DNA from 2 places in the Arthrobacter sp. StoSoilA2 genome. Region 2 is predicted to be linked to the other one. Evidence: predicted binding sites of a transcription regulator. Region 2 holds the regulator's gene; the other holds the start of a gene.
What was found. Region 2 encodes HrcA, which represses chaperone genes, less so after heat shock. Its sites were predicted from a motif close to TTNGCACTCGNNNNNNNCGAGTGCNAA; they were not measured.
Positions count from the first base shown of each region.

Region 1 (21,360 bases), 670 kb from region 2:
GCTTGTTTCTGCTGGACTTTCTGCTGGACGCAACCCGCTGCGGGGCCGTCAGCGGTCGGCTCAAGTCTAGTGCAGCCGGAGCATGGCTGATTGCGGACAGGGCGAAGTTAAGCGCCGCGACACATCGCAAGCGAATTGCTAATGAGAATGGTTTTCAATTAGAATCCTTCCATGCACCTCACCGTTGTCAGCTCCCTGGACAGTCAGTGCCGCGAAGCGGCCACCGCCCGGCTTGGTCGAACCCACACGAACTCCGTCGTCGTTCTTCACGACCTCCTGGATGGTTCCTTGGTCATGCGGCGCGTCTACAGGGGAGGCCAGTTGTTTGAGCGCGAAACAACCGTTCTGGAACACGGTTGCCTCAGCTGTACGGTCAAGCTGGATGTCGTACCGACGGCGGAGCGCCTCGCCGCTTGCGGGTTCGACCACGTGGTCCTGGGCCTGCCACCCGGCGTCCCGGCAGGGATGGCAGTCGCGGAACTCCGGCGCGGCCTCACCCGGACTGCCGTCATGGACAACGCCATCCTGGCCTTGGACCCCGTGGATCTCGACGATCACATCTGGGACCGGCACACCCTCTTTGAATCCGGCTTCACATCGATGCCGGAGGATGAACGGACCAGCGGCGAGTTCCTGATCGGCGAGTTCGGGCAGGTGGATACTGTCATGTTGCACCCGGGCTTGGGAGCGGAATTGTCCGGAAATCCCCGCATGGGATCCGAAGAATGGGTGACTGGCGTGGAGCTGCTTGGGCAGCTGGCACCGCACGCTGCAGCAATCGGTGCGGCCGATGACTTCAGATCGGGCTGCTTCGACGACGCCGAAGCGGCCGCACGCACCCGGCCCGGAGTGGTCTGCGTGCCTTTGGATGATTCTCCGGGTTCCTTCCGAACCGTCCTCCACAAGGCCGGGCGGCCGCTGCACCCCGGCCGTTTCCGTGAAGCACTTCCCCAACTCGCGGCCGGAACCCACTGGCTCCGCGGACGCTTGTGGATCGCCTCGGCTGCCAAGATCCGGATTGCGGTACAGGGAATTGGTCCCCGGGTGTGGCTTGAGAGCACCGGAACCTGGCTGGCGGACGCACCTGCCGCAGGTCGCAAAGGCAAGGTGGGAGCCGACGTCGACGCCGTCCTTGACTGGCACCCGAACTACGGCGACCGCGGAACGGTCCTGGCCATTACCGGACGCTCCGAGGACATCGACCCCCAGGAAATCCGCGCCCTCCTGGAGGGCTGCCAATTAACGGAGGCCGAGATGGAACTCGACTTTGGTGTCTGGGAGGATCCCCTGGAACTTAGCGAAGCATTTTAGCCAGCCACCCCAAAAACCAACCCACCAACAAGAAGGAGAAAAACCATGAAGGTCAGGAACTCACTGCGTGCCCTCAAGAAGATTCCGGGCGCACAGATCGTCCGACGCCGTGGGCGCACGTTCGTCATCAACAAGAACAACCCGCGAATGAAGGCCCGCCAGGGCTAACGGCGCGGAAGCGCAAAGGGCCCGTTGTTTAATGGGTGAATGCCAATCCTGAACAAAGACATGTCCCTGTGCATTTCGCTCGCGGCCCGGCCCAGCAACATTGGGACCAGGTTCCACAATTATTTGTACGACCTGCTCGGACTGAACTTTGTCTACAAGGCATTCGCCCCGGCGGACATCACTCTTGCAGTGGCTGGCATCCGCGGCCTCCCCATCAGGGGAGCCGCGGTTTCCATGCCCTACAAGGAAGCGGTCATCCCGCTCGTGGACGTGATGGATCCCTCGGCAAAGGCCATCGACTCGGTCAACACGATTGTCAACAACGACGGCGTCCTGACCGCATATAACACCGACTACATCGCCATTGCCCGCCTGCTGAAGGACCATAGAGTACCCAGCAGCCACACCGTGTTGCTGCGAGGAGCCGGAGGAATGGCGAAAGCGGTGGCCGCAGCCCTTCGCGATGCAGGCTTTACGTCCGTGACCATCGTTGCCCGCAACGAAACCACAGGCCGTGCGCTCGCGGACCTTTACGGTTTCGCCTGGCAGGACGACGTCAACGGATCCACGGCGGACCTGATCATCAATGTCACGCCCTTGGGCATGGCTGGTGCGGACGAAAGGGCACAGTCCTTTGACGACGCAACCATTGCGGCGGCAAAGATAGTGTTCGACGTCGTCGCCCTACCCTCCGAGACGCCCCTCATCACGGCTGCCCGGCAGGCCGGCAAGCCGGTGATCACTGGAGCGGAAGTCATCGCCATCCAGGCAGAGGAGCAGTTCGTCCTGTACACGGGCGTCCGCCCGAGTGCTGAGCAGGTCCGCGAAGCCTCGGAATTCTCCCGACGCTGACGCGGACTAGAACGTCACGGGCTCCACCGCTACGGCCACTCTTTCCTCGCCAATCCTGGTCAGGACAAGGGTGGCCGTTTTTGCGGGCTTGCTGTCTCGCTTGGATGGAAGCAGTTGTTTCCGCAGTTCTTCGGGAGTGACAGCGGTGCCGCGCTTCTTGATGTCCAGCACCGAGATGCCGTTCGCTTTCACCCAGGCTTTGAGGGCTTTGACGTTGTATGGCATGACCTCCAGCACCCTGTAGGCCTTGGCAAAAGGCGAGTCATGGAGTTCCGGGGCGCAGATGTAGGCGATATGTTCATCCACCAGGTGGCCGCCCAGGCGTTCTGCGACGTCGGCCACCAGGCCTGCGCGGATGACCGCACCGTCAGGTTCGTAGAGGAACCCCTCAACCGGCCCGACGGCGGCTACCGGGCCGCCGTCGAAATCCTCACCGCTGGTGAGCTCGGCAGCGCCCTGGGAGCCGATGACAAGTGCCGCGCGCCGGATCCCGGGGCGGGCCACGGCGTTGAACCACAGGGTGACCTCCGTGACGTCGCCACCTACGGAGACCCACTGCGCTTCACAGTTCGCCGGAACCGAGTCGTGGGGCATGCCAGGACCCATCTTGACGCCGACCGCACGGCCGGCTGCGGCCAGGCCTTCAACGAACGACAACGGGGGAGAGAATGCTTCCGGATCCCAGATCCGCTTTGTCCCGGACGTCGAGGTTGTGCGCCGTGCGGGATCCAGCCACACGCCGTCGATCCCGCCCAGTTCCACTGACGTGGCATCCGAATGCACCACTGTGGCGTGCGGGAAGGGCATGAGGTTGATCGTGGCGCAAGCCGCGGTGGTTTCATCCATCTCCACTGCAGTCACGGCAATGTCCATCGAGGCCAAGGCCATGGAGTCGGCTCCAAGGCCGCAGCCAAGGTCTGCTACGTGGGAAATGCCGGCCTTGGCAAAACGCTCGGCGTGCCGGGCCGCGACGTTGAGGCGCGTCGCCTGCTCGAGTCCGGCCTGGGTGAACAGCATCTGGCGGGCGAACTCGCCGAACTTGGCCTCGGCGCGGGTTCGGAGCCGGGACTGCGTGAGTACCGCGGCCACCAGCTCAGGGGAGTGGCCTGACTTTCGAAGATCGGCGTTCATGCTGAACGCATCGGCTTCGCGGTACGGCCCCAGCGAGGCAAGGAGTTCCCATCCTTCAGTGGTCAGCAAGGGTGCGATCTGTTCCTGCGGTGCATGAGACATGGGATCAAGCCTAACGGGGCGCGCCTTGACGCCGTGAGTTGGGAATCAGCCCGATAGGGTTGTTTTCATGGAAGACAACGCAGCTCCGCAGCCCTCCGACACGAACAACCCGGGCGGGAACCGCCCCGCTGCCCCGGGAGCTTCAGAGCATTCCGCCGGCCGGTCCCTTGTGGCGTTTGCCCGTCCTGCCTTGATCGCGGGGGCCGTGATCGCGGTAATCTGCGTTGCCCTGCTGATCGTCATCTTCGTCCTGGACTCATTCAACGCAGCTGCCTACTCCGTCACAGGCAAGAGCGTGAACGACGCTACTGATGAAGCCCGCGATATCCGGGACCTCTACAGCGGGGCCCGCATTGGCGGGATTATCGCCCTGGTGATTTCCGGCGTCGTCGCCCTGGCAGCCGCCGTCGTGCTGTATTTGAATCGCGGATCGGCACCTGTGGATGAGGATGACGACGGCGAAGACTACGATCTGGATGACCTCACCGGGCGGTAACGGGAGTTCACCAACGACGAAATTCTGGCACTCACCTTGACCGAGTGCTAACGCTTACATAGAGTCTTGTTAGCACTCTCCCCCGGAGGGTGCTAATCACGCCAGGCGTCCACCGGCACCGCGACGACGGTTGCACGCCACGGCACCCTAGTTCTTAGTCCATGAATCAGCTCATGAAAAGGAGAGTCCGAGTGTCGGTCTCGATTAAGCCTCTTGAGGATCGTATTGTTGTTCGCCCGCTCGAAGCAGAGCAGACCACGGCTTCCGGCCTGGTAATTCCGGACTCCGCACAGGAGAAGCCGCAGGAAGGCGAAGTTGTTGCAATCGGCCCCGGCCGCTTCGATGACAACGGCAACCGCGTGCCGGTTGACGTAGCTGTTGGCGACGTCGTTATCTACTCCAAGTACGGTGGAACCGAAGTCAAGACCGGCGGCAACGAGTACCTCGTTCTGTCCGCCCGCGACGTCCTTGCGATCGTCGTAAAGTAACTTCCTGGAGCCCCGCACCGCAGCCGCGTTGGAATCATTCCGACCTTCTGCGGTGCGGGTTTTCTGTCTTGAAAGGACACAACCATGGCAAAGCAGCTTGCTTTTAACGATGCTGCCCGCCGGTCTCTTGAGGCCGGTATCGACAAGCTCGCCAACACTGTCAAGGTGACGCTTGGCCCGCGCGGCCGCAACGTCGTGCTGGACAAGAAGTGGGGCGCTCCCACGATCACCAACGATGGCGTGACGATCGCCCGCGAAGTTGAGCTTGATGACCCCTACGAGAACCTTGGTGCGCAGCTGGCCAAGGAAGTAGCCACCAAGACCAACGACGTCGCTGGCGACGGCACCACCACCGCTACGGTGCTGGCGCAGGCACTGGTCAAGGAAGGCCTGCGCAACGTTGCTGCTGGTGCCGCTCCTGGCGAGATCAAGCGTGGCATCGAGGTTTCCATCGAAGCCATCGCAGCCCGCCTCCTGGAGAACGCCAGCGAAGTGCAAGGCACCCAGGTTGCCAACGTTGCCGCTATCTCCGCCCAGAGCGACGAAATTGGCGAACTGTTGGCCGAGGCTTTCGGCAAGGTGGGCAAGGATGGCGTCATCACCATCGAAGAGTCCTCCACCACCCAGACCGAACTCGTCCTCACCGAAGGCATGCAGTTCGACAAGGGCTACCTCTCCCCGTACTTCGTCACTGACGCAGAACGCCAGGAAGCCGTCCTCGAAGACGCCTTGATCCTGATCAACCAGGGCAAGATCTCCTCGCTGCAGGAATTCCTGCCGTTGCTGGAGAAGGCGCTGCAGGCCTCCAAGCCGCTGTTCATCATCGCAGAGGACATCGAAGGCGAAGCCCTGTCCACGCTGATCGTCAACCGCATCCGCGGCACCCTGAACGTCGTCGCCGTCAAGGCTCCCGGCTTCGGCGACCGCCGCAAGGCCATGCTGCAGGACATCGCTACGCTCACTGGCGCACAGGTTGTTTCCCCGGACCTTGGACTTTCGCTGGACACTGTTGGCCTTGAGGTACTGGGTACGGCTCGCCGCATCACGGTCACCAAGGACAACACCACCATCGTCGATGGCGCCGGAACCGAGCAGGACGTTGCCGACCGCGTGGCCCAGCTGCGTGCCGAGCTCACCCGCACGGACTCCGACTGGGACCGCGAGAAGCTGCAGGAGCGCCTTGCCAAGCTGGCTGGCGGCATCGGTGTCATCAAGGTTGGCGCAGCCACTGAGGTTGAGCTGAAGGAAAAGAAGCACCGCATCGAGGACGCCGTTTCCTCCACGCGTGCAGCCCTTGAAGAAGGCATCGTTTCCGGTGGCGGTTCCGCGCTCATCCACGCCCTGAAGGCACTGGACGAGTCCCCGGCCGTCAAGGCCCTGGAAGGTGACGCGGCAGCAGCTGTTGGCATCGTCCGCCGCGCCTTGATCCAGCCGCTGCGCTGGATCGCCCAGAACGCCGGCTTCGACGGCTTCGTCGTCGTTTCCAAGGTCTCCGAACTGGAAGCCAACCACGGCTTCAACGCCAAGTCCGGCGAGTACGAGGACCTGATCGCCGCCGGCGTGATCGACCCCGTCAAGGTCACCCGCTCCGCACTCCGCAACGCCGCTTCCATCGCTGCCCTGGTTCTCACCACTGAGACCCTGGTTGCCGAAAAGCCGGCCGAGGAAGAAGACGCACACGCAGGCCACCAGCACTAACAGCCTGTTCAAAAAAGCCCTGGTCACCTTCGTGTGGCCAGGGCTTTTTTGTCAGCAACCCGCAGGTTCCCCGGAGCCGCGGGGACCTATTGTGGGACTTACGACGGCGGCGGTACCCTGACGCTAATACGGCGGCTTGGGTGCGCCAACCGGGTTGCTCCCGGTCGCGGAATGAGTGTTCACTATGTCGGTCACAGCCTTGGATATGGGACGCTCGGCATTCTCCGAGCGTCGTTGGAGCGATGCGCTGGACTGCCTTGCCCGGGCCGATTCCGAAGGTGGCTTGCCTGCCCGGGACATGGAACTGGTGGCATCCGTGGCAATGCTGCTGGGCCATGACGATGACGGAGTGAAGTACCTGACGCGGGCCCACGAGGAATTCCTGACGTTGGGCGACATGGCCGGTGCGGCGCGCTGCGCGGCGTGGCTGGTGCTGTTCCTCATGGACATCGGGGAGCCCGCGCGAAGTTCCGGTTGGATGTCCCGCGCCCAGCATCTGATTGCCGAAATGGAAGAGCCCACCGAAGCGGAGGGCTATCTCCTCATCCCATCCGCCCTGGGTTCCCTTTACGGAGGAAACCCCGAGGCCAGCCACGAGCTGTTTGGCCGGGCCTTTGAAGTGGGCCGGCGTTTCCACGACAGGGATCTCATGGCGTTGGGCCAGCTGGGCCTGGGCACGGCCAGGATTACCCTCGGCTCCCCGGACGAGGGATTGCAGCTCCTCGATGAAGTGATGTTGTCCGTCACCGCCGGTGAGGTCTCGCCCATACCTTCCGGGATCATCTACTGTGCGGTGATTGGAAGTTGCAGGCTCGCTTTAGATGTCCACCGCGCCCAGGAATGGACAGCAGCCTTGGAGCGGTGGTGCGGAGACCGGCCGGACATGGTGATGTTCAGTGGGCAATGCCAATCGCACCGCGCAGAGCTGTTCATCCTGCATGGCGCCTGGGACGAGGCCTTGGCTGCGGCCCGCATCGCCCAGGACCGTTCGCGTCGGGGCGATCCGGAAGCGGCCTGGGGAGCTTGGTACCAACAGGGGGAAGTCCTCCGCCTCAGGGGCAGGTTTGACGAGGCCGACGCAGCCTACGCCAAGGCCGGGGAGACGGGCTTTGAGCCATTGCCCGGCCTTGCGCTTCTACGTATGGCCCAGAACAAAACGTCCCAGGCGCAGGCCATGTTGCACCGTGCGATGTCCGGAGCGGATCCGGCCAACCGCTGCAGGCTGCTTCCGGCGGTGGTCCAGGTGGAGCTTGCGGCGGGGGACGTCGTCGCAGCCCGAGAGGCCGCGAATGAACTCGCAGCACCGCTCCACGAAGCCAGCCGCCCCTTGGAACGAGCGCTATCAGCCCAGGCGGAAGCGAGCGTTCTCTTGGCCGAGGGGAGTGCCGAAGCCGCACTGATGACCGCCCGGAAGGCTTGGCGGCTTTGGTACAGCCTCGAGGCTCCGTATGAGGCTGCCCGGTGCCGGTTGTTGGCCGGTCGTGCGTGTGCCCGGCTGGGCGACCCCGACTCTGCCGCCATGGAATTCGAAGCGGCCGCAGCCGAGTTCGCAGAACTCGACGCAGCGCCTGCCCTGGCCGGGGTGCTGGGTCTCAAGGCGGGAGCCGGAACGGTGAGTGGCGGCGATGGTTCCGTGCCCACTGCCCGTGAACTGACTGCCCGTGAACTTGAAGTCCTGAGGCTTGTCGCCGACGGAAAAGCCAACAAGTCCATTGCCCGGGAACTGTATCTCAGTGAAAAGACCGTTGCCCGCCACGTCAGCAATATCCTCAGCAAGCTCTCCTTGCCATCCAGGGTTGCTGCCACCAAATACGCGTTTGAGCACCACTTAACCAACTGATGCTCTATCACTTCCCACCGCTTTTCTCCCGATCTTCTCTCACATACCGCAGGGTTTTCCCGAACGCTCTCTCACTTCCCGGCATGCGCATAAATACCCATGCCCATTCCTGCAGGATGCGTCATTTGGCCGACGCGGCAAGGGGCGCCGGACTCATACCTTGGGCTTATGAACATTCCACTGCTCGCCGGCACCGTATCCACCGTGCTTTTTGCATCCAGCATGCTGCCCATGTTGTTCAAGGCAGTCCGGACCAAGGACCTGGCCTCCTACAGTTTGAGCAATATCACCTTGACCAACATCGCCAATGCCGTGCACTCGTTCTACGTCTTCGACCTTCCGGCGGGGCCGGTGTGGCTGCTCCACACCTTCTATGTGGTGACGTCGGCACTGATGTTGGTGTGGTGCCTGCGATACCGGAAGGCTCCCACTGGAACCCCAGCAACTGAAACCCCAGCAACGCGGGGTCACTTAAGGCCCATGTCGGCCGCTGCCATAGGCCATAAGTGACCCCGCGTTGACCAGTAATGAGAAAGGAAAAGCCATGAAAAAAGCTAGTCACCCACAGTTCGATACCGTGATCGTAGGCGGTGGCCAGGCCGGCTTGGCGCTCGGCTATTGGCTGGCCAAAGGGCACCACGACTTCGTCATCCTCGACGAGAACGCCAGGACCGGCGATTCGTGGCGCCAGCGGTGGGATTCGCTCCGACTCTTCACCCCGGCCAAGTACGACGGTTTGCCGGGCATGCCGTTCCCAGGGGACCGCCTGGCGTTCCCCAGCAAGAATGAGTTGGCGGACTACCTGGAAGGTTATGCACAGCGGTTCAGTCTTCCGGTGGTGCCCGGGGTCCATGTTGATGGAGTGACACAAGAGGGTGATCGCTTCCTTGTGAGCTCCGGTGACAGGTCCTGGACCGCCAACAACGTAGTGGTTGCCACCGGCGGGTATCGCCTGCCCAAGCGGCCGGCATTCGCGAATGAGCTGGATCCGGCCATCGTGCAGCTTCACTCGCAGGAATACAAGAATCCCGGGCAACTCCAACCTGGACCAGTGCTCGTTGTCGGGCTCGGCAATTCCGGCGCGGAGATTGCCCTCGAAGCCAGCAGGACCCACACCACGTTGTTGGCGGGCAAAGCCAGTGGCGAAATCCCTGTTCGCCATGGACGCGCTGCAGCCCGGTTTGTTCTGCCTGTTATCCGGTTCGCAGGCCTTCACGTCCTGACGCTCAACACACCGGTTGGCCGGAAAGTGGCGCCGGCATTCAAGATGATGGCGGCACCTTTGATCCGAACACGTACCAAGGAACTGCGTGAGGCGAAGGTGGAACTGCTGCCAAGGATAGCCGGCGTAAAGCAGGGCAAACCGTTACTGGAAGAGGGCCGGACGCTGGATGTGGCGAACGTCATTTGGTGTACCGGATACCGGGAGGACTACTCGTGGCTGAAGCTCCCGTACCAGGACGGAGAGGGGGCGCCGGCCCACAAGAGGGGAGTAGTGGAATCTGTCCCTGGACTCTATTTCATCGGCCAGGAGTTCCTGTTCGCTGCAGTCTCGGCAACGCTTCCAGGAGTTGGCCGGGATGCCCGTTATCTGGCACAACGAATCACAGTCGACCGGCAGCTGACGGTGGGGCGTCGGCCGGCCTTGATCTAGTTTTCCGGGCCTTCAGACACAGTGCCGTGGCACAGGCAACGCACAGTTTCATCTTTGCAAATGCATAGTCCAACCTGAGCTAATAGACACTCGTAAGGCGGTTCCGCAGACCGGCCCGACTGGGGCCGGAGCCCGGAACAGCGTATGATGGATGCTTTGTGCAATAGCCTTGAGGAACTGCCTAACGTGACTACATCAACGATCCGAACGCCCGCCCGTCCCAACAGGCGGGCTACCGGTCCCGTTGTAAAGTCCACCTTCCGGCCCGAAATCCAGGGCCTCCGCTCCCTCGCTGTCCTCATGGTGGTGAGCTACCACATCTGGATTGGGCGGGTGTCAGGCGGGGTAGATGTCTTCCTGCTGATCTCGGCATTCCTCATGACTCTTCAGTTCACCAGCCGCTTCAAACAGCGGCGCCCGATGGACTTGCTGCGACACTGGCTGCATTTGTTTAGGCGCCTCCTCCCGGCAGTCGTGGTTGTACTCTTCGGAACACTGGCTGCTACTTTTGCTTTCCTGCCTCCCACCCGCTGGGTAGAGGTGGTCAATCAGGCTTGGGCCTCACTCTTCTACTACGAGAATTGGCTCCTGCAGACTCTTGCGGTCAACTACTACGCAACGGACCACAGCCTGGCCAGTCCTGTGCAGCACTTCTGGTCGCTTTCCATCCAGGGCCAGGTATTCATTCTCTGGCCGGTGATCTTCGCCGTGATGGCGGTCATCTGCCGCAAGTTCGATCTCCGGTACCGGGCTTCGCTCGCGTACGTTTTTGCGCTCGTCTTCGTCGTTTCCCTGACGTACTCCATCATCTTTACGGCCAACAACCAGGCGGTGGCGTACTTCGACACCTTCGCCCGCCTGTGGGAGTTTGCCCTCGGAACGCTTGTTGCCTTGATTTTGCCTGCCTTGGACTTTTCCAAACCTGTCCGCGTGGCGATGGGGTGGATCGGCGTGGCCGCCATGCTCAGTTGCGGCATCCTGCTGCAGGTCCAGACGGCGTTCCCCGGCTTTGTTGCACTCTGGCCTACCCTGGCTGCCGTTGCAGTGATTGCAGCGGGACAGACCGGTAGCCGCTTCGGCGTGGATCGGATCCTGAGTTCCAGATTCCTTGTTCGGCTGGGCGACAATTCCTATGCCCTCTATCTCTGGCACTGGCCCATCCTGGTGATCGCGTTGGCTTGGAGCGGCAAGGATCATGCGGGTTGGCTTTCCGGCACGGCGATTGTGGCGCTGGCACTGGTCCTGGCGTTCCTGACCACGAAGTATGTGGAGAAGCCATTCCGGGAGTGGAAGTGGCCGGAGGTGAAGCGTCGCCGGGCAGCCATCTCGATCGCGGTGTGCCTTGCCGTGGCGTGCACGCCGTTGCTCGGTTTCCAGTACAAGCAGTACCTGGACCAGAAGGCCGCTGACACGCAGGCATTCAACGACAACCCGGGAGCACATGCCCTCCTGCCCGGGTACGTGGACCAGGTCAGCCCTGACGCCAAAACGCTTCCTACCGCAGAGCAGCTACCTGAGGACTGGGCACATCTGGGTGGGACGTGCGAGGGAGCGTCCCAGCCGGAAGACAAGACGCTGCAGGAGAACTGCCAGCAAAACGGCGTGGGCGATGACGCCACCAAGAGCATCATTGTCTTGGGTGATTCCCATGCCCAGCAGTGGCTGGCCGCGCTCGATCCCCTCGCTGAGGCTGAGCACTGGAAGGTCACGGCCCTCCTTTTGGGCGGATGCCCGTTCATGCCGGAGAACCCCGACGCTGACCAGCACTGCAATGATTTCAACTCGGCGGCTTTCAAGTATGTGGCAGCGCACACCCCGGATTCCGTGTTCATGGTGGGCACCAAGGCTGCCCCGTCATCACCGGATGAGGAGTTGGTGTACGGCTTTGAACAGTCGGTCACCAACTTCAACGACCTCGGCATCCAGGTGGTGGCCATCCGTGACAACCCCCGCTATGACCACAACGTCACCGAGTGTGCCCTTTCCAAGGGCGTGGACAGCCCTGACTGCAAATCCGACCAGCATGACGTCCTGGCAGCGGAGAGCCCTTTCGCGGCCGTGCAGGGAAAGTTTGGAAATGCCGCGTTCCTGGATATGACGGATCTCCTCTGCAATGGTGTCGAGTGCCCCAGCGTCGTAGGAAATGTGTTCGTCTACCTGGACGATAACCACTTGTCCAAGACCTACGTCACCAGCATGGGTGAAATGTTCGATGAAAGGTGGTTTGCCGCGACGGGGTGGGAGCGATGAGCGACAACGTGAAAACAACTGCACCTTTGGGTGGCAACCCCACCACGGCGAGGCCCACGACGGCGGAACGCACCTTCCGCCCCGAGGTCCAGGGCCTGCGGGCCTTGGCTGTGTTGATGGTGGCGGCTTATCACATTTGGCTGGGCCGGGTGTCCGGTGGTGTCGACGTCTTTTTGCTCATCTCGGCTTTCCTGCTGACCCTGTCCTTTACGCGGAAGCTCGAAAACCACAAGCCCCTGAGGCTCCTGCAGCACTGGCTCCACGTGTTCAAGCGGCTGCTGCCCGCCGTCGTCGTTGTCTTGTTGGCGGTTCTGACCGCAACGTGGGCCTTTGTCCCGCAGAGCCGGTGGCCGGATGTGCTCGCCGAGGCGTGGGCCTCCCTGCTGTACCGGCAGAACTGGCAGCTTGCGGATTCTGCCGTTGATTATTATGCCCAGGACCACTCCGGGGCCAGTCCGCTTCAACACTTTTGGTCCCTGTCCGTCCAGGGCCAGGTCTTCATTCTGTGGCCGCTCATTTTCGGCGTCGTAGCCCTGCTGCAGCCGCAACTGGCAAAGCTGTTCCCAGGCCGAAAGGTCATGGAACACCGGCAGTTGCTGTTCATGGCGTTCGGCCTGGTTTTTGTGGCCTCGCTGGTCTATTCGATCGACCAGACGGCGAACAACCAGGCCTATGCGTATTTCGATACCCGGACAAGGCTGTGGGAATTTGCGCTGGGTTCCCTGCTGGCGCTTGCTCTCCCGTACCTCAAACCGGGACGGCGGCTCCGGGTATTCCTGGGTTGGGCAGGGCTGGCCGCCATGCTCTCGTGTGGCTTGATCCTGACTGTCGACCGTTCCTTCCCGGGATTCGTGGCCCTCTGGCCCACGCTCGCCGCCGCGGCCGTTATAGTCGCCGGCCAGAGCAACAGCCGCTTTGGTGCGGACCGCGTGCTCAGCTCAAAGCCCCTGGTCGTGGTGGGTAACAATTCCTATGCCTTGTACTTGTGGCACTGGCCTGTCCTGGTGTTCTTCCTGCTCGTCACGGAGACCACAAGTCCCAACCTCCTGCAGGGCCTGGGCATCATGGCGGTATCCATGATGTTGGCCGTTGCCACCACACGGTATGTCGAGGTGCCCATGCGCCGATGGCAGTGGCCGGACGCACGGTCCTGGCGGGCCGCCGTCGTCGTTGTTTCCTGCGGTGCGCTGCTGGCGCTTCCGATGACCGCCTGGCAGGGTGCCATTGCCGCCGAAAGCGTGGCGATTGCCGATCAGCCCAAGGAACTGACGCCCGGTGCCGCAGCGCTGTCGCCTGGTTTCGCGGGCCAACCGACGCCCGAGGCAATGATCATTCCCGCACCCGCCGCCATGAACGATGAATGGGCGGACATCGATGGCCTGTGTACTGGCGCGAACGTCCCGTCAGATCCGTTGCTGCAGGGTTGCCTCCAGAACAACGAACCGGCAGTGGTGACCAAGAGGATCGTGGTCCTGGGCGATTCCCATGCCCAGCAGTACATGGCCGCCCTGGGACCCATCGCCAAGGAGCATGGTTGGGAAGTGGTCACTCTGCTGAAGGGGAACTGCCGGTTCGGTGCGGACTCTCCTGAACGCACCAGCGAATGCAACGACTTCAACAAGGCAAGTGCCGCCTACGTCATGGAACACAAACCCGATGCAGTGTTCACTGTGGCGTCACTAACTCATGTCACGGCCCCTTTCGAGACCGAAGTGCCCGGCTATTTGGAAGGCATCAAGCCCTTCACGGATGCCGGAATCGACGTCGTCGGCGTGCGCGACAACCCGCGGTTCAGCATCAACATGCCCGAGTGCGTGCAGAAGAAGGGCCCTGATTCGCCTGACTGCAACCCTCCCTTGGAGGATTCCCTGGCTGCGTCCTCGCCCTTGGACGATTACGTGGGCAAGGTGGATCGGTTGTACCTGATGGACATGAGCGACTTCATCTGTGAAAAGGGCACGTGTCCGGCAGTGGTTGGGAATGTGTACGTCTACAAGGACGACAACCATCTCACCAAGACCTATGTACAGAGCATGATTCCCATGTTCGAGGAGCGGCTCCTCGCCGCGACGGGCTGGTCTGAGCGCTAGCCTCGCCATCCGCAGGAGCATGCAACGCACGACGCCGGCCTGCCGCCCGTGCCGTTGCTCACACTCAGCCGTCGCGGAATATGGCGATCGCCGCGGAGGTTCTACTATTTATTCAATACCCGAAGCACCTTTGCCTTGCAGTACCTCATGCACAGGCCAGTACTTTATGCACAGGCCAGTCCCGTAATGACGGGCTGGTCATCAGTTGCAACCCCTACCAGTTATAGCCCCCGGAACCCAGGTAAGAGGCCGCACTCATGACCCAGCCCGAACACGATCCCTTTGGCTTCGTAGGCCTGACCTACGACGACGTCCTGCTCCTGCCCGGGCACACCGACGTCATCCCCTCGGACGCGGACACGTCCTCCCGCATTTCCAAGCGGATTACGGTGCAGACGCCGTTGCTGTCTGCTGCCATGGACACCGTCACGGAGTCCCGTATGGCCATCGCGATGGCCCGCCAGGGTGGCCTGGGCGTAGTGCACCGCAACCTGTCCATCGATGACCAGGCTGAGCACGTTGACCGCGTCAAGCGCAGCGAGTCCGGCATGATCACCAACCCGCTGACCATTGGCCCGCAGGCTACGTTGCAGGAACTGGACGAGCTGTGCTCCCGCTACCGCGTCTCCGGCCTTCCCGTGGTGGACACGGACGGGCGCCTGCTGGGCATCGTGACCAACCGCGACACCCGGTTCATTCCCGAATCTGAATTCCCGCTGCGCAGCGTCAGCGATGCCATGACCAAGATGCCGCTCATCACCGGCCATGTGGGCATCAGCCGCGAGGAAGCCTCGCACAAGCTGGCCACCAACAAGATTGAGAAGCTCCCTCTCGTTGACGAGCAGGGCCGCCTCAAGGGCCTCATCACCACCAAGGACTTCACCAAGGCAGAGCAGTACCCGCTGGCCACCAAGGACGACGAAGGCCGCCTGCGCGTAGGTGCCGCCATCGGCTTCTTCGGTGATGGCTGGGAGCGCGCCATGAAGCTCATCGACGCCGGTGTGGACGCCCTGTTCGTGGATACGGCCAATGGCCACTCCCAAGGTGTGCTGGACATGATCCGTCGCCTGAAGTCGGATCCGATTGCTGCGCACGTGGACATCATTGGCGGCCAGGCTGCCACCCGCGAAGGTGCCCAGGCACTGATCGACGCCGGTGCCGACGGCATCAAGGTAGGCGTTGGTCCGGGCTCCATCTGCACCACCCGTGTTGTTGCCGGTGTCGGCGTTCCCCAGATCACGGCCATCTACGAATCCGCGAAGGCTGCCATTCCGGCGGGCGTGCCGCTGATTGCCGACGGTGGCCTCCAGTACTCGGGTGACATCGGCAAGGCGCTGGTCGCCGGTGCCGACACCGTCATGCTCGGCTCACTGCTGGCTGGTTGTGAAGAGTCTCCCGGCGAGCTCATCTTCGTCAACGGCAAGCAGTTCAAGAGCTACCGCGGCATGGGCTCCCTGGGCGCCATGCAGTCGCGTGGAAAGAACACGTCCTACTCCAAGGACCGCTATTTCCAGGCCGACGTTTCCGGCGATGACAAGCTCATCCCGGAAGGCATCGAAGGCCGCGTCGCGTTCCGTGGTCCGCTGGCATCCGTGGCCTACCAGCTGGTGGGCGGCCTCCGCCAGACCATGTTCTACACCGGCGCCCCCACCATTGCCGAGCTCAAGGCACGCGGCAAGTTCGTCCGGATTACGCCTGCCGGCCTGAAGGAATCGCACCCGCACGATATCCAGATGACCGTAGAGGCGCCGAACTACGGTTCCCGCTAACCATCATCAGTTCCTCCCGGCTGTTCCCTGTGGATGCTTCCATGGGGAACAGCTGTTTAAGGGCCGCAACGGAAATGTCCGTGGGTAGGAATAGGCTGGGGACATGTCCGAAAAGCCCGCACAACCGCGGCACCCGGAGTCAGTCCGGCTGAATTCAGGCACAGCGCCCCGCAAGCTTGCCCTCCGGCCGTACGCACGCGCCGTCGGGCAGGTCCTGAAGGTCAGTTTCAAGGCATCACCTGTTGCAGTCATCATGAAAGTGGCCGGGTCCTTGATTTCGGCCACGCTGCCGCTGGTCACCACCTACTTCGCCGCGTTGACCACCACCGCGTTGGCCGCCGGTTACGCGGGAGATCCCGACGCCGGTCCGCGGGCGGTACTGTACGTCATCATAACTGCGGCGCTGGGGCTGTTCTGGGGCGCCTTCAGCAGCGTGGACCGGTACATCCAGCAGCTGATGAGCTTCAAAGTGGGGGCAATCGTTGGCGACATGATGTATGAGCGCTTTCTGGCGCTGGAGTTCTGGCGCTATGACGACAAAGAAACGGTGGACCTCTACGATCGCGCCAAGCGGTTCTCCGATTCCTACGCCCGGGTCCTGGACAGGATCGCGGCCATCTTTACGCAGTTGGTTTCAGTCATCCTGGCAGTCGGTGCGCTGTTGTTGGTCAGTTGGTGGATCGCCGTCATTGTCCTCATTGCAATCGTCCCGAGCGTCTACCTGCAGTTCAAGCTCTCAAGAGAGCAAATAGCCCACTGGAATACCCAGGTGGATTCCCGGCGGCAACGGCGCATGATCGAGACGAACCTCCTGCGTCCCCAGCACATTGCCGAGATGCGGCTTTACGGGATCGTGGGCTATCTGATGGACCTGCGGTCCGGGCTTCGGGACGCTGACGAGCGCAGGCGGCTGGACTTCCAGAAGCGCTACATCCCCAAGCAACTCGCAGCGGACGCGCTGCAGTATGGTGCCGAAGTTGTGTCCTTGATCTGGGTGGTGGGACAAATCATCGCCAGGGCGCAGCCGGTAGGGCAGTTCCTCTACATCCAGCAGATCGTCAGCCGGGCTCTATCCACCGCCAACAACCTGGTCTCCTCACTGAGTTCCATCGACGAAGACCTTGCCAACCTCAAAGACTACGAGCTTTTCATGGCGCTTCCTGTGCCCAGCGGCCACGAGCCTCCCCTGGTGAAGTCGCCTTCCGTAGTGGAAATGCGGGACATTCGATTCAGCTATACGGGGAGTGACATTGAGGTTATCAAGGGCATATCCCTGACCATCAGGGCGGGCCAGCACATTGCCATAGTTGGTGAGAACGGCGCAGGAAAGTCCACGCTGATCCGGATCCTGGCTGGCCTGTACCGGCCGGACTCAGGCCAAGTACTGCTCGACGGCGTCGATCTCACCGGTATCGACGTGACCAGTTGGCACCGGCACCTCGCGGTCCTTAGCCAGGAGTTCCTGAAGTATGAATTCGCAACCGCGGCGGAGAACATCTACCTGGGCGATGTCGATCAACCGCGGGACGAGCAACGGATCCGAAGGGCAGCATCGGACGCCGAGGCCATGGAGTTCATCAACAAGCTGCCCAATGGCCTGGAAAACCATGTGAGCAATTGGATGGAGGATCCCCGCGGACGCAAGGGGAGTGGCCTCTCCGGCGGGCAATGGCAGCGACTGGCCATGGCCCGGAACTTCTACCGGGATGCCTCCTTCATGGTCATGGACGAACCAACGTCGGCCATTGATGCTTTGGCTGAGCACCGGATCTTCACACGCCTTTTCGCGGACCGGAACAGCACCATCATTGCCATCAGCCACCGGCTGGCCACCATCGAAAAGGCGGACGTTGTGTACATGCTCGAGGACGGTCGCATTGCCGAACAGGGGACCCACAAGGAGCTTGTGGCGTTGAGGGGCCGCTACTTCCGGATGTTCGAATCCCAGCTCACGGTGGAAGAGACCAGCCAGAACACCCCGTAGGAGCAAGTTGGAACAAAACGGTGGCTTGGTCTTGGTGGGATAAACTCGAGCAGTGACTTATGAGATTGAGATTGGCCGTGGCAAGCGTGGGCGTCGTGCCTACTCCCTGGATGACATCGCGATCGTTCCGAATCGTCGGACGCGTGACCCGAAGGACGTCTCTGTCTCCTGGCAGATCGACGCCTATAAGTTCGATATGCCCGTGATTGCCGCCCCCATGGACTCTGTGATGTCGCCGGACACGGCCATTGCCTTGGGCCGTTTGGGTGGTCTTGGCGTCCTGGACCTTGAAGGCCTCTGGACCCGGTACGAAAACCCACAGAAGGTGCTCGACGAGATCGCCGGCCTGGCCAATGAAACCAGCAGCCCGGCCGTCACCCGTCGGATGCAGGACCTGTACCAGGCGCCCATCCAGCCAGAGCTCATCAGCTCCCGCCTCGCCGAGATCCGCGCCGCAGGCGTCACTGTTGCCGGTTCCTTGACCCCGCAGCGGACACAGGAACACTACAAGACCGTGGTGGCCGCCGGCGTCGATATTTTCGTCATTCGTGGAACCACCGTCTCCGCGGAGCACGTGTCCAAGAATCATGAGCCGCTGAACCTTAAGCAGTTCATCTACGAACTCGATGTCCCTGTGATCGTTGGTGGAGCGGCTGGTTACACACCGGCCCTGCACCTCATGCGCACGGGTGCCGCCGGCGTCCTCGTTGGCTTCGGTGGAGGTGCTACCACCACCACGCGCCGTGCGCTGGGCATTCATTCGCCCATGGCATCGGCTATCTCAGATGTCACTGCGGCCCGCCGTGACTACATGGATGAGTCCGGTGGGCGTTATGTCCATGTCATTGCCGACGGCGGCATGGGCAGGTCGGGAGACATCGTCAAGGCCATCGCGATGGGAGCGGATGCAGTAATGCTGGGCAGCGCCCTGGCACGCGCCGAAGAAGCTCCGGGCCGCGGCTGGCACTGGGGTCCGGAGGCGCACCACCTCGAATCGCCCCGCGGCGACCGCGTCAACGTTGGCACGGTCGGATCCCTGGAGGAAGTCCTCTTCGGGCCGGGGCACCACACCGATGGCACGTCCAACCTCATTGGCGCCCTGCGCCGGTCCATGGCGACCACAGGATATTCCGACCTCAAGGAGTTCCAGCGCGTGGACGTCGTAGTATCCCCTTACGCGGGCAACTAAGACCCTGCCAATCGGGACTTCTGCCAATCGGACCGGGCAACAAGTAGGGTAGGGGACTACCAGCTGTTGCGTTTGAGGAGGGGTCCGATGAGCAATGTCGCAGGCGGTCCGCAAGTGAATTCTCCGGGAGCATTAAGCCCGGAATCCCGTGCCGCGTCCATTGAAGTCCTGAAAGCCACTGCCGAGGCCGGCAAACAGCTGGACATCCTGATTGTCGGCGGAGGCGTGGTGGGGGCTGGAGCAGCCCTGGATGCGGTGACGCGCGGCCTTACAGTCGGCATCGTCGAGGCGCGGGATTGGGCCTCAGGGACATCCTCGCGCTCGTCCAAGCTCATCCATGGTGGCCTCCGGTACCTTGAAATGCTTGATTTCGGACTGGTCCAGGAGGCGCTGCAGGAACGCGGGTTGCTGATCCAGCAGATCGCACCCCACCTTGTCCGCCCTGTCCCTTTCCTCTACCCGCTGACCCGGAGGTTCTGGGAGCGCCCCTATGTGGGCGCGGGCATCATGCTTTACGACACCCTGGGCCTCACGTCCGGGCACAGCCGCGGGGTTCCGATGCACAAGCATCTCTTCAGGCGCGGCACCCTGAGGGCGGCTCCGAGCCTGAAAGACGATGCTTTCGTTGGTTCCATCCGCTACTACGATGCCCAGGTGGATGACGCCCGTTTGGTGGTCAACGTTGTCCGGACCGCAGCGCATTATGGTGCCCATGCTGTGAACAGGGTGCGCGTAGTGGACTTCCTCCGGGAAGGCGAACGCGTGGTGGGCGCCAAGCTTGAAAACCAGGAAGACGGGAGCGTCTTCGAGGTGCGTGCCAAGCAGGTAGTCAATGCCACGGGAGTCTGGACGGACGAAACCCAGGCCATGGTTACGGACCGCGGACAGCTCAAAGTCAGGGCATCCAAGGGCATCCACCTTGTGGTGCCGCGGGACAGGTTCCAGTCCACCGTTGGGCTGATACTTCGCACGGAGAAGTCAGTGCTCTTCGTGATCCCCTGGGGCCGCCACTGGATCATCGGGACAACGGACACTGATTGGAAACTGGACAAGGCGCACCCGGCCGCGTCCAGCAAGGACATTGACTACGTCCTGGAGCACGTCAACAAGGTCCTGAAGCGGCCCCTCACCCGTGAGGACGTGGAAGGCGTTTACGCCGGACTCCGCCCGCTTCTCGCAGGCGAAAACGACTCCACCGCCAAACTCTCCCGCGAACATGTCGTGGCTCATCCTGTGCCGGGCCTGGTTGTGGTGGCCGGGGGCAAGTTCACCACCTACCGTGTCATGGCCAAAGATGCTGTTGATGAGGCCACACGCGCCATGGATGAACGCGTTCCCTCCAGCTGCACGGAAACGATCCCGTTGCTCGGTGCCGAGGGGTTCAAAGCCGCTTGGAACCGCCGCGCCCGCTCCGCGGAAGAGGCCGGCGTCCACGTTGCGCGCGTGGAACACCTGCTCAACCGCTATGGGTCCATGGCCTCGGAAGTGCTGGATCTCATCGCCGCCCAACCCGAACTGCGGGAACCGCTTCCCGGGGCCGACGATTACCTTGCCGCGGAGGTTGTCTACGCCACCACCCATGAGGGTGCCCGTCATGTTCACGACGTTTTGACGCGCCGCACCCGGATCTCGATCGAAGCGTGGGACCGGGGTGTGTCAGCAGTGCCTTTAGTGGCTAAGCTGATGGGAGAAATCCTTGGCTGGAGCGACACACAGCGGGAAAGCGAAATCAAGCACTATCTGGCCCGGGTGGAAGCTGAACGGCTTAGCCAGCAACAACCCGACGACGAATCAGCTGACGCCGCGCGCATGGGAGTCGATGACATCGTTCCCCTTCGCTGAGCAACACAGGACCTGCGGCCGGGAGGCCACACTGGAGGGAACACAACTTGGCTGAACCACTTGACCGGTATGACGCGGAACTGACTACGCCGGACACCGTCATCCTGGAACTTGTTGCCGAGGACAAAATCGACGCAGCGGCTCAACTCGCGGAACGGCTTCACGCGGCTGGCCGGATCTCCAACCTCCAGGGCTTCCTGGAGCAGGTCCATTCCAGGGAACACCAACTGGCTACCGGGCTTCCCGGTGGCATTGGACTGCCACATGCGCGGAGTGAATTCGTAGACCGGATCTCCATCGCCGTAGGCGTCACAAAGTTCGGCCATGCCCTGGATTTTGGTGCTGCCGATGGCCCGGCCACGCTGATCCTCCTCATTGCCACGCCGGCCAGTTCCTTCTCGGATCATTTGGAAGTCCTGGCTACTTTGGCGCGTTCGCTCTCCAAAGAGTCATTCCGGGAGTCCCTGCGCCGGGCACACGATACCGAGGTTATTTC
Region 1 is NZ_AP024643.1:3,434,637-3,455,996, reverse strand. It holds gene LDN82_RS15680 (GTP-binding protein) at 172-1,311, shown strand; gene ykgO (type B 50S ribosomal protein L36) at 1,357-1,479, shown strand; gene LDN82_RS15670 (shikimate 5-dehydrogenase) at 1,519-2,331, shown strand; gene LDN82_RS15665 (class I SAM-dependent methyltransferase) at 2,338-3,564, opposite strand; gene LDN82_RS15660 (hypothetical protein) at 3,632-4,060, shown strand; gene groES (co-chaperone GroES) at 4,252-4,548, shown strand; gene groL (chaperonin GroEL) at 4,633-6,246, shown strand; gene LDN82_RS15645 (response regulator transcription factor) at 6,431-8,086, shown strand; gene LDN82_RS15640 (hypothetical protein) at 8,255-8,596, shown strand; gene LDN82_RS15635 (NAD(P)-binding domain-containing protein) at 8,631-9,740, shown strand; gene LDN82_RS15630 (acyltransferase family protein) at 9,888-11,990, shown strand; gene LDN82_RS15625 (acyltransferase family protein) at 11,987-14,080, shown strand; gene guaB (IMP dehydrogenase) at 14,338-15,849, shown strand; gene LDN82_RS15615 (ABC transporter ATP-binding protein) at 15,953-17,833, shown strand; gene LDN82_RS15610 (GuaB3 family IMP dehydrogenase-related protein) at 17,886-19,022, shown strand; gene LDN82_RS15605 (glycerol-3-phosphate dehydrogenase/oxidase) at 19,110-20,864, shown strand; gene LDN82_RS15600 (PTS sugar transporter subunit IIA) at 20,912-21,360, shown strand, end outside.
Region 1: the regulator HrcA is predicted to act here: its motif matches at 4,085-4,111, upstream of groES (co-chaperone GroES).

Region 2 (9,450 bases):
AGCCGGTGGATATGCCGCGTGAGTGTCGACAGTAAGGATCCTGCGTGTCTCCCATGGCCCGCACCGCACCGGTGCCCGCCGCAACAGATCCGGCCATCATCCGGAACTTCTGCATCATTGCCCACATCGACCACGGTAAGTCCACCCTGGCCGACCGCATGCTGCAGTACACCGGCGTCGTTCAACAGCGCGACATGAAGGCCCAGTATCTGGACCGTATGGACATCGAACGTGAGCGCGGCATCACCATCAAGTCCCAGGCAGTACGTATGCCATGGGAACTCGATGGCACCAGCTATGCCCTCAACATGATCGATACTCCTGGCCACGTCGACTTCACCTATGAGGTGTCGCGCTCCCTGGCAGCCTGTGAAGGTGCCGTGCTGCTGGTTGATGCAGCGCAGGGTATCGAAGCCCAGACGCTTGCCAACCTTTACCTGGCGATGGAGAACAACCTCACCATCATCCCCGTGCTGAATAAGATCGACCTTCCGGCTGCCCAGCCTGAAAAGTATGCGGCAGAACTGGCCAACCTTATTGGCGGAGACCCGGATGATGTCCTGAAGGTTTCGGGTAAGACCGGTGTGGGCGTGGAAGCGCTGCTGGACAAGATCGTCCGCGACCTCCCGGCCCCCGTCGGCAATCCCGACGCACCGGCACGTGCCATGATCTTCGACTCCGTCTATGACACCTACCGTGGCGTGGTCACCTACGTCCGCGTTGTGGATGGCATGCTGCATCCGCGGGAACGCATCCAGATGATGTCAACACGGGCCACGCACGAGCTCCTGGAGATCGGTGTGAGTTCCCCGGAGCCCACACCGTCCAAGGGCCTCGGAGTCGGTGAAGTGGGTTACCTCATCACCGGTGTGAAGGATGTTCGCCAGTCCAAGGTGGGCGATACCGTAACCAACCTCGCCAAGCCGGCATCGGAGTCGCTCAGCGGCTACGCCGACGCCAAGCCGATGGTGTTCTCGGGTCTGTACCCGCTCGATGGAACTGACTACCCCGTTCTCCGCGATGCCCTCGAGAAACTGATGCTGAACGACGCCGCCCTGGTCTACGAGCCCGAGACGTCTGCTGCCCTGGGCTTTGGCTTCCGCGTTGGCTTCCTGGGTTTGCTGCACCTCGAAATCACCCGTGAGCGCCTCGAGCGCGAGTACAACCTGGACCTCATCTCCACAGCTCCCAACGTTGAGTATGAGGTCACGCTGGAGGACAAGAAGGTGGTCCACGTGACCAACCCCAGCGAATATCCCACAGGCAAGATCGCAGAAGTCCGCGAGCCCATGGTGTCCGCTACGATCCTGGCGCCCAACGAGTTCGTGGGATCCATTATGGAGCTCTGCCAGAGCCGCCGTGGCCAGATGCGTGGCATGGACTACTTGTCAGAAGACCGCGTGGAACTGCGCTACTGGATCCCGCTGGCGGAAATCGTCTTCGACTTCTTCGACCTCCTGAAGTCCAAGACACGCGGTTACGCATCCCTGGACTGGAAAGCCGACGGCGAACAGGTCGCGGACCTTGTGAAGGTGGACATCCTTCTCCAGGGCGAGCAAGTGGATGCTTTCAGTGCCATCACCCACCGTGACAAGGCCTACGCCTATGGTGTGATGATGACCGGCAAGCTGCGCGAACTCATCCCGCGTCAGCAGTTCGAGGTGCCCATCCAGGCTGCCATCGGATCGCGCATCATTGCCCGGGAAAGCATTCGGGCCATCCGCAAGGACGTTCTTGCCAAGTGCTACGGCGGTGACATCACCCGTAAGCGCAAGCTGCTTGAGAAGCAGAAGGAAGGCAAGAAGCGCATGAAGATGGTGGGCCGGGTTGAAGTGCCCCAGGAGGCTTTCATTGCCGCGCTGACCACCGACGAGTCCAAGGACAAGGCCAAGAAGTAGATGCCCAGCGTCCTTCCTTTGGGCGACCCGGCACCTGCGGATGGTTTGTTGCCTCCGCAGGTGCTGACCGGCGTCGAGCACCGCAAGTTCGGGCTGTACGTGCATATCCCGTTCTGCGCGGTGCGGTGCGGCTATTGCGACTTCAATACCTATACGGCCACGGAGCTCGGCGGTGGGGCGTCGCAGGATGCTTATGCCCAAACGGCCGTCACGGAGCTGGACTTCGCGGCAACGGCCCTGAATGCTTCCGGCTTGCCGGAGCGGCCCCTGAGCACCGTATTCTTCGGCGGGGGAACACCCACGTTGCTCCCTGCCGAGGACTTGGCACGTATCCTGCGCGCCGCCGTCGGGCATTGGGGACTTGAGCCGGGCATAGAGGTGACCACCGAAGCCAACCCCGACTCTGTGACGCCGGAATCGCTCAAGGTGCTCGCTGATGCCGGCTTTACGCGCGTCTCCTTCGGCATGCAGTCCGCGGTACCGCACGTGCTCAAAGTGCTGGATCGCACCCATACGCCCAGCCGTGTTCCGCTGGTGGTCCAGTGGGCGCGCGAGGCTGGCCTGGCCGTTAGCCTTGACCTCATCTACGGCACGCCGGGAGAGTCGATGGCGGATTGGCAACTGTCCCTTGAGACTGCCCTCTCCTACGAACCCGACCACATCAGCGCGTATGCCCTGATCGTGGAGGACGGCACAAAGCTGGCGGCCCAAATCCGCCGCGGCGAAGTCCCGGGAATCGACGACGACGACCACGCCGCCAAATATGAGCTCGCTGACAAATTGATCTCCGAAGCCGGCCTGACTTGGTATGAGGTCAGCAATTGGTCGAAAACGCCTGAACAAGCCTGCCGTCACAACCTTGCCTATTGGCGGGGCGATGACTGGTGGGGTATTGGTCCCGGTGCCCACTCCCACGTGGGCGGTGTCCGCTGGTGGAACGTTAAGCACCCCACGGCTTACGCCAACAGGCTGGCTGCAGGAGACTCGCCGGCAGCCGGCAGGGAAACTCTCGACGCCGACACCCGGGAAGTCGAGCGCATCATGCTTGAGGCGCGGCTCGGTACAGGGCTAGCGGTGGATGCGTTGGACAAAGTCGGCCGCCATGCGATGGCGGGACTTATCGCTGAAGAGCTGGTGGACCCGGTTGCGGCCTTCAAGGGTCGCCTGGTTCTTACGCTCAAAGGCCGGCTACTGGCGGACGCCGTGGTGCGCAGGATTCTGCCGGACTAACCGTCGGAAGAATCCTGCGGTGGCCCGGGACTACTTAATCCAGCGCAGGTTGAGCTTGTAGCGGTGGGGCTGCCCGTGGTTGACACGAATACCAGCCGAGACTGAGAAGCACGTAAGTGCTACCCAGATGCCCGTGGCGATGACTGCAAAGATATTTCCCACCACTGGAAGCAGAACAAGGATATTCGCCAGGACTGCTGCGATGGTCGGAGGGAGCGTGAAGTTCAGGGCTTCCTTGGATTCCTGCGCCGTAAACGGCCCGCGATCACGGAAGATCAGATAGATCAGCAGGGAGGGCAGGCATCCCAGAATTCCCCCGAAGTGCGCAAGGGTGGCCCACTGGCGGTCTTCGCTTGCCGTCAGTGGGAGTGCGTTTGCGGGCGCGCCATGGTACTGGGGCTGGCCTGCGGCGCTGCCCGGTTCTTCAGGAGCGTTCTCTGCCACGGTGTCTTCCCTTTGCTGTAAAGATGCTGCAGTGTTGCTGTCCCAGAATACTGGGTTCCGGGTCATCCCGGGACCAACGCCCCGTTACGTTCCCGGGAAAAGTGCGTTCAGGAAACGTAAATTCAGGACAAGACCGTCAGGCAGTGGTGAGGAAATCGATGACTTCCTCCACCCTTCCCAGCAGCGAGGCTTCCAGATCGGCGTAGGTGCGGACCGCACCAAGCAGGCGCTGCCAGCCGAGTCCAATGTCTTCGGCGGTTTCGTGCGGCCAACCGAAAGCGGTCAATATTCCGGTCTTCCAGTCAGTGCCGCGTGGAACGTCCGGCCACCGCTCAATACCCAGCACTTTTGGCCGGATCGCTTGCCAGACGTCTACGTACGGATGGCCGACGATCAGCACGTTTCCGGCGGCTCCGGGCACCGTCATGGCTTCTGCGGCGATGCGTGATTCCTTTGAGCCCGCTACCAGATGGTCTACCAGGATCCCAAGCCTGCGGCCGGGCCCGGGTGAGAACTCTGCGATCGCTGACCTGAGGTCGTCCACGCCGTGCAGCGGCTCTACGACGATGCCCTCAATGCGGAGATCATCGCCCCAGACTTTCTCCACCAGTTCGGCGTCGTGCTTGCCTTCCACCCAAATACGGCTCGCCTTGGCCACCTGGGCACGCTGGCCCAGGACCCTGACGGACCCGGATGCCGTTCGACCCGGCTGCAGAGATGAACCAGGAGTCGAACCAGGAGCCTTTGCCGCCGGCGGCATGAGGCGGATGGCCTGTCCTTCAAGCAGGAAACCGAATCCGAGCTGGAAGGACTTGGTTTTACCACGCCGGTCCTCAAGGGAGACGATGTGCATTCCCCCCGATTTCTCCACGCGGGTGACTTCGCCCACCCAGCCGGACTGGACGTCTTCAAGGACCATCCCGCGCTGGACGGCTACCTCGGGGAGCTGGCGTTTGGCAGGAGCGGACAGATCCTGCGGGCCCCACGTATCGAAAGCCAAGGACTTCATACCCCTTTGTGCTGGTTGTGCTGGGAATAACTCCCGCGGGCGGTTTCAATGCTAGCAACGTGCTGGCTCATACTAGACTTGTTAGCACTTGGGCATGTTGAGTGCTAAGTATTGGTCCGAAAAGCTATCGGTCCTACACAGGCCGGGACAGTCGTCAGGAGGTGTTGCAATGAGTGAGCCACGCAAGCTTGAAGTACTGCGCGCAATTGTTGAGGATTATGTGCATTCCCGTGAGCCGGTTGGATCCAAGGCACTTGTGGAGCGGCACCATCTCGGCGTTTCAAGCGCCACCATCCGAAACGACATGGCCGTACTTGAAGAAGAGGGCCTGATCGCGGCGCCGCACACCAGTGCCGGCCGGATCCCAACGGACAAGGGCTATCGGCTGTTCGTGGACAGGATCTCGCAGGTCAAGCCGTTGTCCGCCGCGGAGCGTCGAGCCATCCACTCGCTGCTGGAAGGGCCGGACGACCTCGATGACATCCTTGAGCGCACCGTCAGGCTCCTGTCGCAACTGACCAACCAGGTCGCCGTCGTACAGTACCCGCACTCCAACCGCGCACTTGTCCGTCACGTTGAATTTGTCCTCCTGGCGCCCAAGCAGGTGCTGGTGGTCCTCATCGCAGATACAGGAAGCGTTGGCCAGAAGGTCATCGAGGCTGGCTCCGATGTCAGCAACGAGGCCCTGATGGCACTGCGCTCCCGGTTCCTTGGCAGTATCGCGGGAACCCAGCTGGCGCTGCTGCCGCAGGTGCTGCCATCCGTCGTGGCGCTGTGCCCGCCGGACCTTCGCGCACTCGCGCAGCATCTTGCCCATGGTCTCCAGGCTTTGAGCGACACCAGCCGTGAAGAGCGCATCGTCATGGCCGGAACAGCCAACCTTGCCCGCTCCAATGTGGATTTCCCGTTGAGTATCGGGCCAGTGCTGGAAGCTCTTGAGGAACAAGTTGTCATGCTCCGGTTGTTGTCCGATATGGGGGATGATCCCCGCGGCGTGACAGTCAGCATCGGACGCGAGAATCCTTACGACGGCCTGGCCGAGGCCTCGGTCGTGGCAACGGGGTACGGCTCCGGAGCCAAGGTCGGAATCCTCGGACCAACCCGGATGGACTATCCCACCACCATGGCTGCCGTGCGCGCCGTGGCCCGCTACCTTTCCCGCATTCTCGGCGGCTGACGCCGGCCCCGAGGTAAGAACCGCTTTACAACAAGGAAGAGATACCGACTTTGAGCAGCCACTATGACGTTTTGGGAGTCTCGCCGGAAGCCACCGGGGAAGAGATCAAAAAGGCGTACCGCAAGTTGGCGCGAAAGCTTCACCCGGACGTCAACCCCGGGGAGGATGTCGCGGAGCAGTTCAAAGCCGTGACGCATGCTTACGAAGTGCTGTCCGACCCCCAGAAGCGTCGCGTCTACGATGCCACCGGCAACGAGAATGGCACTGACAACGGCTTCGGCGGCGGCTACTCAGGCCAAGGCTTTGCCTTCCAGGACATCTTCGACACCTTCTTCGGCGGTGGCGGCGGACACGCTGGACCAGCCTCCCGTGTGCGTCGGGGCCAGGATGCACTCATCAGCGTCCGCATCGACCTCAAAGACGCCGTGTTCGGTGTCAACAAGAAGCTCGAAGTTGATACGGCAGTGGTTTGCCCCACGTGTGATGGCAGCTGCTGCCGGCCGGGCACCCACCCGGAGCGTTGTGACATTTGTGGCGGCAGTGGCCAGGTCCAGAGGGCCGTTCGATCCATCCTGGGCCAGGTCATGACCACCGCCCCCTGTGGTTCCTGCGAAGGCTTCGGTACCGTCATCAAGGATCCCTGCAATGAGTGCAACGGCCAGGGCCGCATCCGTAGCCGCCGGTCCCTCACCATCAAGGTACCCGCCGGTGTTGCCACGGGTACGCGGATCCAGCTCTCCGGCCAAGGCGAAGCAGGACCGGCAGGCGGACCTGCCGGCGACCTCTACGTAGAGATCCGCGTCAACAGTGACTCCACCTATATCCGTGAAGGCGACGATCTGCACGCAACACTGAGCGTTCCGATGACGGCCGCTGCTTTGGGTACGGAACTGAGCCTGGAAACCTTTGACGGGCCCCAGGAGATCGACGTCAAGGCCGGCACCCAGTCCGGCGAGGTCATCACGCTTCGCGGTTTGGGTGTTACCCACCTCAGGGGCTACGGTCGCGGCGATCTCAAGGTGCACCTGCACGTTGAGACGCCGGTCAAGCTGGATCCGGCACAGGAAGAGCTTCTGCAGCAGCTTGCCAAGTTGCGGGGCGAGCAGTTCAGCGAAGGCAAACTCGTGGCCAGCGGCGGCATGTTCGCCAAGCTGCGGGACAAGCTCGGTAACCTGTAGCGGTGAGCAACCCCGTTTTCTTCACGCCTGCCGGGACCCTGGACGGTGTTGAGCCGGGCGCGTTGTTCGTCATCGACGGTGCGGAAGCCCGGCATGCCGTGACGGTGAAGCGCCTCACCGTCGGTGAGGCCGTGGACATTGCCGATGGCGCAGGAGCCCGCCTGACAGGCACGGTGGCAGAGGCCGGCCCTGGAAGTTTGTCCGTCATGGCATCCAGTGTGATTTTCGAGGACCAGCCGGATGTGCGTTTGGTGCTTGTCCAGGCATTGGCCAAGGGTGACCGCGACGAGTTGGCTATTGAAACGGCCACCGAACTGGGCATTGATGCAGTGATCCCTTGGCAGGCCGAGCGATCCATTGTCCGCTGGAAGGGGGATCGCGCTGCAAAGGCCCACGCCAAGTGGCAGTCTGTGGTCACTGCCGCGGCCAAGCAGGCCCGCAGGGCATGGATACCCGAGGTACGTCCCATCCTGGATTCCGCGGCGCTGGCAAAGGCTGTTGCTGCCGCAGACCTGGCTGTGATCCTTCACGAGGACGCCAAGAACCCTTTGCGGACCGTCCTTGAAGCGCCGCTCGTGGCTGAAGGCGGCGGGCTGGAGTCGCCGCGTGAAGTCCTCTTGATCGTGGGGCCGGAAGGTGGCATCTCGCCGCGCGAGGTGACGCGCCTCAGCGACGCCGGGGCGGTCACGGCTCTCTTGGGCCACCACGTCCTGAGGTCATCGACGGCGGGACCCGCCGCCGTCGTACTCGCCTCCGACGTCCTGGGCCGCTGGTAGGCCGTGGGGGCTGGCAGGCGAAACTACCCTGGGGACCCTGGCTCTAGCCGACGCTGAAAAGACGCGTATCCGTGGTGGATGTGTCTGCTTGCCCGGAGTCCTGAACCTGGGTCACGCGTAATTCGTATTTCCCTGGTTTCAGGGTTGCGCTGAAGGAGAACACGCCGAATTGTCCCGGCTCGCCGGTGGCTTTTGTCTGGCCGGTCAACAGGCTGGTTTTCTCACCGCTGCCGTTGTCCCGGAGAATCTGCCAGCTGACGGGCTTGGAGCTGTCAGTGCTGCGGCCATTGAACTTAACGGCGCCGGCGGGCAGCGAGGTGTCCTCCTGCGGGTCGATAATCCACAGTGGCGCAACCAAGGAAGCGTCCCTGGCCATTGGTTGACCGAGCCGCACCTGGCCAAACGCCATGAAATCCGTGTGGCCGTCGACCAGAATGACCACCTGGATTTGCTGCCCTGAATTGATCAGGCCCGACGACGACGCCGCTGCGGTGGCCGTGTAGACCAGCTGCTGTACAGCCCGTTGCGCCATACCTGCATCAAGGTTGGAATTGAAGGCGTCCCGCGAAATATCAACCGTGATCACGTTCTTGCCCGAAATGGAGGTTGCCAGGCTGCCTGGGTCCTGCCAGGGAGTAAAGAAGTCGTGGTCCAACGGCTTTTCGGCCATCATGATCCGCAGTGCTGTGGTGACGGGGTTTCCGTCGCCGGAGATGTCCCTGAATTCGCGGTACAGGTAGACGTCTTCCTTGCTCCGTCCAATCCAGTAAACCGGGATCTTGGTGGACGCCTGGGTGGTCTCCAGGGGAGCATTGCTGGCCGGAGCTTCCTGGACGCTGACGGGCGGCGCGCTGGAGGTAGCTTGGGTGGGTCCACCGTTGGCGATACAGCCGGTCAGCAAAAGGACAGCAAGCATCGCAGGCGCGGCGACGGCGGACTTTTTCCGCTTTCGCCCGCCGGGCTGATGGCTTACTGACTGCACGATTGGGGTTCCTTGCCTTTGCGGCCGGTGGTTGTCGCCGACGAGTCGAACGGGCGTAGTCTGACTACCCGCTCTGCCAGCTTGGCATATCGTCGACGGCGGCTGGCAGGGTTTCCGGGCACTGGCGTCAACTGAAACAGGATTGATACCCGCTTGATGCCGAGTTGAGACAAAAAGTCGTCCCCCAGCGGCCCGTGCAAGGTGGACGAAGCCCGCGTGTACGCCCTTGTCGTTCCGGGCTGGCGTAGGATTGAAGGCATTCCGGCATATGGCCTGGCGGTTCAGCCAGTCCCGTTGTCGAAACGATGGACCAACTGTATTCCGACCGGAGGAGAAGAGGCCGCACGGCCACCACTATGAGTGAATCCCTGAATGGGCGGTTGCGGACCGGAAACGGGAACCCAGCCACCACCGAGTTCCCGCACACCTTACCGGGCACGCGCACGGAAATCGTCACGTTCGACAACTCCGATCAGATGGTTCACTCATTGGGCAGCCATGACGAAGCATTGCGCTACATCGAGGAGCAGTTCCCGGACGTCAATTTCCACGTTCGCGGCAATGAGTTGTCCATGTCCGGTCCCTCCACGGTCATTCCGCGCATCATGCGCCTCCTTGAGGAGGTCCGCGGACTGGTTGCCAGGGGAACCGTCGTTACCCCTGATGTCCTCCAGCAGCTCGTTTCCCTCCTGAGGACACAGTCAGTCCAGAATCCCGTGGATGTCCTTACCCACAACATTCTGTCGAGCCGTGGCA
Region 2 is NZ_AP024643.1:2,767,496-2,776,945, reverse strand. It holds gene lepA (translation elongation factor 4) at 45-1,898, shown strand; gene hemW (radical SAM family heme chaperone HemW) at 1,899-3,128, shown strand; gene LDN82_RS12550 (DUF4870 domain-containing protein) at 3,159-3,572, opposite strand; gene LDN82_RS12545 (DUF3097 domain-containing protein) at 3,709-4,572, opposite strand; gene hrcA (heat-inducible transcriptional repressor HrcA) at 4,751-5,758, shown strand; gene dnaJ (molecular chaperone DnaJ) at 5,809-6,936, shown strand; gene LDN82_RS12530 (16S rRNA (uracil(1498)-N(3))-methyltransferase) at 6,939-7,712, shown strand; gene LDN82_RS12525 (GerMN domain-containing protein) at 7,756-8,628, opposite strand; gene LDN82_RS12520 (PhoH family protein) at 9,051-9,450, shown strand, end outside.